2 regions of the Flavobacterium sp. NPDC079362 genome follow, and region 2 is predicted to be linked to the other one. Evidence: riboswitches for the same ligand, from Rfam matches in the RefSeq annotation. Region 2 holds a riboswitch; the other holds the start of a gene.
The links. A riboswitch is a leader RNA that binds a small molecule or an ion and turns the genes downstream of it on or off. The one in region 2 is predicted to bind S-adenosylmethionine.

Region 1: it holds a riboswitch for S-adenosylmethionine, as region 2 does, so the genes downstream of both, ACQKCJ_RS14145 (SusC/RagA family TonB-linked outer membrane protein) here and ACQKCJ_RS13170 (alpha/beta fold hydrolase) in region 2, are expected to answer to the same signal.

What each region holds. Positions count from the first base shown of each region.
Region 1 covers NZ_JBNNFM010000015.1:76,669-81,108, forward strand. The annotation lists gene ACQKCJ_RS14140 (BamA/TamA family outer membrane protein) at 1-890, opposite strand, end outside; SAM riboswitch class I at 1,545-1,644, shown strand; gene ACQKCJ_RS14145 (SusC/RagA family TonB-linked outer membrane protein) at 1,901-4,440, shown strand, end outside.
Region 2 covers NZ_JBNNFM010000013.1:88,754-93,193, forward strand. The annotation lists gene ACQKCJ_RS13160 (aspartate kinase) at 1-1,005, shown strand, start outside; gene ACQKCJ_RS13165 (hypothetical protein) at 1,615-1,818, shown strand; SAM riboswitch class I at 2,007-2,115, shown strand; gene ACQKCJ_RS13170 (alpha/beta fold hydrolase) at 2,195-3,178, shown strand; gene thrA (bifunctional aspartate kinase/homoserine dehydrogenase I) at 3,180-4,440, shown strand, end outside.

The sequences.
Region 1 (4,440 bases), on a different contig from region 2:
ACCAATCCCATTTTTTTATTAAAATTATATCGGTATTCGCCTTGTATCGCCATAAGTCCGTCGCCACGATATTTCCCTTCAGAATATCCCCTGATATCTTCATTACCAATCGTAACCTGTTGTTCGAAAGCAATATTTCCTAAGCCAAATTTACCTGAAAATCTTGCGGCCAGTACATCTGTTCCGTGTCGCATTGGGAAATACGTATTGTACTCAGAAAGAATTTTATTGGCATTCACATCATTGCCAAACCATTCCGGATACGTAAGCCATCGCAGCTTTATTTTATCACCTTTGGTAGGATAATAAACAGCATCACGGGTATCATACATCAAATTAAATTGCAGGCCATTTGTGTGAGTCACAGAAGAGGGTTTTATGTCATCTTCATATTTTGTGTCATAATGCGCATACGCATAACCAATACCGGCGTATAAGGATTTTATAACCTTACGCTGCAGGATAAAGTTTACCATCGACGCTTTAGTTCCATAATCGTAAAAATCAGGTACGTCGATATCATCTACATAAAATTGTGCGTTTTGATTGCCTGTTGCGAAAAAAAGTTGTGCCCTCCAGCTATCTTCCTTAATGTACCATTTATTAAAAGAGGCAATAAAATAAGATTTGTTGGTACTATAAACGGCAGAAATACCGGATAACGATTTAGGCGAAATTGTATCTGCTTTGTTCACCTTGTACATCATCATTGGGATCGCACCAAACATAAATTCCAGAGTTCTGTTGTAATTAAGGTAAGGCATTATATTGAAATCAATATTTTTGACCTTTGGTTTAGGTGTCGTTGCTGTGCTATCAGCCAATTTTGTTTGAGACCATGCCAGAGAACAGCATAAGAATAGAAATATAAAAAATGAATTTTTCTGCATTGTGGATTTATTTTTAAGTTATGCATTATAAACCGGTAAATGTATTCTCAGAATGTATGTCAAAAAATAATACTGCTATGGTAAATTTTTTTAATGTATTGCTTTTACGCGATGCATTTTTTTAGGGTATGCCTTAAAAAAGTAAATAAAAAACAGGATTTCTTTCGCTTTCTCTATTTGTATAATTACATTTTGTAGTACTTAAAGAAAAAAAAAAATTTGTTAATATGACAAAAGGGTAGAAGTGCATAACAAGAAAAGCAGTTTTTAATATCGTTTTATTTCTTCTTTAGACGACTTTTAGATATGGCTTTATTAAGAAATAACGTGGTATTACCGGATGAAATTATTAGCGAAAAGTAAATTTTTGTAATCTTTTTTTTGCTTTGAATTCAGCTTTTAAAAATTAAATAAAAAAATATATAAAGCTACAAAAGTATGTATCTGTAAAAAAAAATAACGTATTGTAGTGTTGTAATGTTTTGATTTTGTGTGTTTTATTTGTTTTTTAAGAGCATTTATTTTTAACTGTATAAAGGGAGATTGCAACTAATTTTACTGCTTATTAAGTTCTGTTTTCTAAAAAATAAATTTAAACTCTACTAATTACATAGAATTTATATATATATTTGCAGAGTAGAAAAAATCTACGTGAACTTATCCAGAAAGACTGAGGGATTAGGCCCGATGATGTCTTAGCAACCTGTTACTCAATAAGGTGCTAAATCCTTCCGCTGCGGTGGACAGATAAGAAAGATTTCTTTAGAAAATCTGAGTAAGATCATTATTATTAAAGTCATTTATTTTTTAGAATGAAAACGCAACTAATATTACACGCCCAATCAGAACAACCTGAATTTTCGAAAGAGGAGAACCATGTCCACGTTTTCCGAATGCAATACACTTAGCTTTTAATTAACCAATCTCCTGTTTTTTATCAATAAAATGATAGGCCATTCTAAGAGTGGTCCGGGAATTTCTATGTCCAATTTTTAATTAACCCAACCAAAATGAAAAAAATCTTACTCAGCTTAATTTTTTTGTTTAGCATACTTCCCAGTGTGTTACACGCACAGGACCGAACGATCAGTGGTACCGTCAGAGGTTCTGATACCGGAGAACCGTTACCCGGAGTTACAATCATTGCCACAGAAAGTGGTAAATCTACTATTAGTGACGGAAACGGAAAATTTTCTCTTTCGATAACGCCACAAGACAATACAGTTTCTATCAATTATGTTGGTTATGAAACACTCGAAAAAAGAGCCGGTTCATCCTTTAGCAACATTCGGCTTAATCCCTCTAATACTGCTTTAAAAGAAGTTTTAGTCGTAGGTTACGGAACTCAAAGTAAAAAAGAATTTACAGGATCAGCCGCAAGAATAACCTCGAAAACAATTAAGGACATTCCCGTGCAAAGTTTTGAGCAGGCACTTATTGGTAAAGCTTCCGGAGTAAATGTTTCTACGCCAAGTGGGGTATTAAACGATCCTCCGGTAATTAGAATTCGAGGGGTAAATTCAATTTCGTTAAGTACTTCTCCATTAATTGTTATTGACGGGATACCGGTTAATTCCGGTGATGTTTCTACAACAAATTCAGTAGCCAATAATCCGTTATCCGATATTAATCCATCAGATATTGAATCGATAGATATTTTGAAAGATGCAGCGTCTACCTCAATTTATGGCTCACGTGCAGCTGGTGGAGTAATCTTAGTAACTACTAAAAAAGGAAAAGCAGGAAAAGCTAAAGTAAATTATGATGCCTGGGTAGGGATTACAAGAGCCACCAGATTACCTGACCTTTTAAACAATACACAATACGAAGACATTAAAAATGAAGCCGTACTGAATAGCAAAATATTAAGCGGAAATGAAAATAATCCTGCTGTAGCCTCAGCACTTTTCTTTCCGTCTTTCAACGCAGATGGTACACGTGTCAATACAAAATGGAAGGATCAGGTATATCGCGACGCGGTTTCTCAAAATCATAACCTAAGTATTTCCGGCGGAACAGACAAAACAAGGTATTTTTTCTCTACCAATTATTCTAAACAGGAAGGAATTACAAAAGATAATGAGTTCGAAAGAAAAGGAGCAAGGTTTAATATCGATCACGATGTAAACAGCTGGTTGAAACTGGGAGGAAATCTATCGTATAACAATACTTTCAATCAGGCTCAAAATACAGGATCATTAAGCAGCAGCGGTTTGTTATTGATTGGTGCAGCACGTCTTGCATTGGTATTGCCTCCAAACGTTGCAGCTTATAATGCTGATGGTTCTTATAATTTAAGTTCGACAGGAACTGCAAGTTCGGGAAATAACTTATTTACCAATACATTATGGCATCCCGGCGCCTTGTTTGAAAACAGTAAATATACCAGTTCAAACGATCATATGGTAGGGAATATTCATGCTACGATTACCTTTTTCGACGGATTTAAATTCGACAGTAATTACGGAATCGACAGATTAAGAGCCGAGAATATTACCTATTTAAGTCCTAATCTTGGATCTTCTGCATTTTCTACAGGTGGTTCTGCAACTAATATTGCTGCACTAAGAAACAATTACAATTTTACCAACAGTTTTACTTTCGACAGGCGTTTTGGAGCCAAACATCACATTGCAGCATTGGCAGGATATGATGTTCAGAAATATGAAAACTCTTCGTGGGGAGCCAATCAAACCAACGTTTCTGATCCTTTCTTTGAATACTATCAGGGAACATGGGGAACAATCAGGTCTTCCGGAAACAGCTTGTCAGAAAGACTTTTTCTTTCCTCTTTTTTTAGATTATCGTATGATTATGGTGGAAAATATTTCATTACAGGAAATTTCAGAAAAGACGGAAATTCAGCTTTAGGTTTAAATAATAAATACGGAAATTTTGGAGGTATCTCTGCCGGATGGTCCATAAGTGAAGAATCTTTTTTTAAAGACAGTCAAATTACAGATTATGTAAGTTCACTTAAACTAAAAGGAAGCTGGGGAAGAGTAGGTAACGGAAACCTTTCATCAGCGTATGCTTCACAAAATCTTTACGGCGCATCCATTTATGGATCAGCATCGACCTGGGCAATTTCTCAGGCAGGAAATGAGAATCTGGGTTGGGAAACCAGCGATCAGACCAACATTGGACTTGAAGCAGGATTTTTTAAAGACAGATTGCAATTTACCGCTGATTATTTCAATAATAATGTAAACGGATTGATCTTAAGTACTCCTCAATCACCTTCAAAAGGAATTCCCGGAGACGCCATTCTTTCTAACGTTGGATCAATGTACAACAGAGGAATCGAACTTGGACTTACCGCGACAATTGCAAATACGGAAGATTTTCAATGGAAAGCGTCCTTCAATTACACACACGTAAAGAATGAAGTTACAGCACTTGCCGAAGGAAACACAGACATTATTGGTTACACGCAGGTAACTACAGAAGCCAATAATATTACCAGAGTAGGATATTCTGCCGGAAGTCTTTACGGAGCAGTAAGCGGAGGCGTAAATCCGGACAACGGGCGCAGAATTTTCATCAATAA
Region 2 (4,440 bases):
GAGTTTTTTCTCGAAAGTAAAAATGTCGACTTTCATTTTCCGATAATCACAAATTCAACAGTAGCTTTTTTCGAGAAAGAAGGCGTAGGATATGCTTGGGAAACCAATTTTTTAGAATTGGCAGTTCCGTTTAAAGTGCAGGATATTATTGAATTTGCCAAAGAAAATGAATTTGAAAATCTAATTGCAGTGGATGCAACGGCAAGCGACGAGCTAATTCATCATTATAATACCCTGATCGAAAACGGATTTAATATTGTAGCGGTAAATAAAAAAGCCAATACATTACCTATTGATTTATATAAAGAAATTAGGGTAAATCTTAAAAAATACGACAAAGAGTTTTTGTACGAGACATCAGTAGATACAGGATTTCCGGTTTTGCAAACCTTAAGAGATTTGTATTACTCCGGAGAGAAAATCACCAAAATACGAGGTGTTTTCTCTGATAATCTAAGTTATGTCTTTAATAGATTTGCCAATGAAGAATCTACTTTTTCGTCACTTCTAAAAGATGCCAGTTTACTCGGATTAATGCGTTCTACTTTTAAGGAAGATTTATCCGGAAATGATACAGCAAGAAAACTATTGATTCTGACCAGGGAAATAGGAAAGGATTTTGATCTTTCGGATATTAAAATCAACTCTCTTATTACAGAAGAACATCTGGAGAAAAACGGAATACTGAACAAAGATGCAATCGACAAATCATTTAAAATTGCAAAAATAACCCAAAAAGACAATCACGTATTAAGATATGTGGGAGAATTTGATGTCGAGAAAAATACGCTGGAAGTCAAGTTGGTTTCAGAACCGGTTACATCAGCAATTGGTCAGTTAAAAGGATCAGATACCATTTTCGAAATCTACACACAATCATACGCAGATGTTCCAATAGCAATTCAAAGCGCTTCGGCATGTAAACAAGCTATTTCAAGAGGGATAATAACTGACATTTTGAAAATAGCAGAAAAAATTAAAAATAAAGAAGCAGTTTGGTCGTAAGTGGTTTTAATAGTAGTTAGTTGTTCTTTGATATAATGAAACAGGAAAATCATTAGATATTTTTTTGTAGGTTTTTACGTTAATTTTTTTAAATCTTAAATTTGTAAGATGTTTTTTAACGTTAAAAAGGTAATTTTTAACGTTTTTTAAGATTAATTTGCTGATCCTCACTTGCGTAATTGAAAAAATATTCGCACATTTGTAATACCTCAAAACTACCAAAAGTAAATTTTCAATTCTGAAGAATTGTTATGTCGATTGGAACAAATGTTGAATGACTTTATTTCTTATTTAATTAAAAAAAGAAGGATAAAAGTAAAAACAGTCAATAGTTTCGAGAAGTTAAATAAAACAAAAAAATGCAAGAATTTTTTCAAATAGCAAGTAAATCACAGATGAATAAATCCCTACAGATGAACAAGATGTTTAACGTCGCACGTATTTGTGTATGCGTCTGTTGATACTAAAAGTATATATAAGTTGTAAAAAACTTAAACCCTTTTGGTATTCAAACCCAAAAGGGTTTTTTTATTCCATTTGGTTGCCATAACAAAAAATTAAACAAATAATAAAGATTATAAAATATAAACTAACGTAAACTTAAATATCATGAGCACATTAAACTACTTAACAAAGACTTTTTCTACATTGAAAAACTTAAGAGCAAAAAGAAACAATCCGCCACCGCCAACAAATGAATTAGTACACCCGAGATTCGGAATTACTGAGGCAGATAAAACAGCGGAGAAAAAAGAGCCAAACTCATTATTGTTTTTGATGTATTCAAAAGAAAATGAAACACTTTTTATCTAAATCAAAAAGTATCATAAAATAGGGGAATACCTGCTTAAATTTACTGGGCTGATAGTTCGGTAATTTTTTGCGTACAAGAGTTTGTGTTTGAATTATCTTTAAGAAATTGCAGAATCAGTTTCGATAAAATTTGTTTGTTTAAGAAATTAGTAGTTAATTTGCACCTTTAAGTTCAAAAACGTATTGAAATGTTATAAAGAAAGGACGAGGGATTAGACCCGATGAATCCTTAGCAACCCTTCGTTAATTCGAAGAAGGTGCTGCATTCTACCACGCCCAAACGTGGAAAGATAACAACAAGAATTTTTCTAGTTTCACTCTAGTACTTTCTTTCTAATATTTCCACATACAAATCAATAATAAAAAGATTTGAAAATTGGAAAATATACCAAGTCCCATCATAATTCACGATTTCATCACAGAAAGTGGTGCATCATATCATTCATTACCATTAAGCTTTACCCTTTCTGGTTTGCCATTGTATAGCGCGCCTATGGTTTTGGTCAATCATGCATTGACCGGAAATTCTGAGGTTACAGGTAAAAATGGCTGGTGGAATGACCTGATTGGCGACGAAAAAACAATCGATACCCAGAGATATACCATATTGGCATTCGACGTTCCCGGAAACGGAAACGATTCGTTTATAGTAGAAAACTATCAGGACTTCACGACAAGAGATATTGCCCGAATTTTTATAAAAGGATTAGAAGCCTTAGATATCGCACAATTACACACAATTATTGGCGGTTCTGTTGGTGGAGGAATTGCCTGGGAAATTCTTGCATTAGAACCCAACATTACTCAAAACTTGATTCCAATTGCAACAGACTGGAAATCGACAGACTGGATGATCGCTAATTGTTACTTACAAGAGCAAATACTGAAAAATTCTTCAAAACCTATAGAAGATGCCAGAATCCATGCCATGTTGTGTTATCGCTCTCCTGAATCATTCAAAGAAAAATTTCAACGTACAATCAACAACGAGCAGCTCATTTTTAATATAGAAAGCTGGTTGGCGCATCACGGACAAAAATTACAAAAGAGATATCAATTGGCATCATATAAACTGATGAACCAATTGCTTAAAACCATAGATATTACCAGAAATAGTCAAGATTTCGAGACTTTATTGTCCAGAACAAATGCAGCGATTCATATTATAGGAATCAACTCTGATTTGTTTTTTACACCAAAAGAAAATCGCGAAACTTATAATGAATTAAAAAAGTTCAAAGACAATGTCTTTTACAGCGAAATAGATTCGGTACACGGACATGACGCTTTTTTAATCGAGTACAAACAATTAGATCATTTACTTGCCGATATTTTTAAGGCAGAAACAATAGAAAAATAAAATGAAAATATTAAAATTTGGAGGTAAATCGTTATCAAACGGAGAAGGACTTAATAAAGTAGTTTCAATCATTTCTGATAAAGTAAATCAAGGAGAACAAATTGCGGTTGTCGTTTCGGCCCGCGGAAAAGCTACCGATGAGTTAGATTATATTTTGAAACTTGCTGCTAAAAATGGTAATTACAAACCATTATTTGAAAATTTCAAAACCTATCAGATTTCAGATTATCCTCAGGTAGATTTTTCTGAAGAATTTAATATTTTAGAAAAACTTTTTGAAGGCGTAAGCTTAATTGGAGATTACAGCAATAAAATCAAAGATCAAATTTTGTCAAAAGGAGAATTGCTTTCGGCTAAATTATTGACCGCAATTTTAATAGAAAAAGGAATTCCGGCTAATTTTGTTGATTCAAGATTATTATTAAAAACCGATTCTAAATTTGGAGATGCACAACCGTTAGAACAGCTTTCTAAGAAAAATGTCATCAACTATTTCAAAGAACACAACGGTAAAACTGTAAATATTGTAACCGGTTTTATTGGTTCAAATAACAATAACGATACTACAACTTTAGGTAGAAACGGCAGTAATTATACCGCATCATTAATAGCGAATTACTTAAATGCCGAAGAACTTCAAAATTTCACCCACGTTGACGGAATTTATACAGCAAATCCTGATTTGGTTGCTGATGCTAAAAAAATCGAATTTTTGTCTTTTAATGAAGCAAACGAATTGGCGAATTTTGGTGCGACAATCCTGCACGCTAAAACGATCATTCCTTTATTAGAAAAAAATATTCCCCTTCGTATTTTAAATACTTTCAATCACGAAAACCGTGGAACTTTAATCACTTCAGATTCGGCTAAAGAAGGAATCAAAACCCTTTCGGTTTTAGAGAATTTATCATTGGTAAATCTTGAAGGACGCGGATTACTTGGGAAATCAGGTGTTGATGCCAGAATTTTTAAAGTAATGGGCGATCACAATATCAGTGTAAGTATCATTTCGCAAGGTTCTTCAGAAAGAGGAATCGGGTTGGTTGTCGCTACAGATAAAGCTACAACAGCCATGATCGAATTAGAAAAAGAATTCGAAAACGACTTTTATTCTAAAGATGTCAATCAGATTACAGTAACAGATAATGTTTCGGTAATTTCGATTATTGGTCAGGATTTGAGCACTTTCCACAAACCATATACAGCATTAATTAAAAATAAAATTGTTCCAATCTTGTTTAACAATACCGTTACGGGTAAAA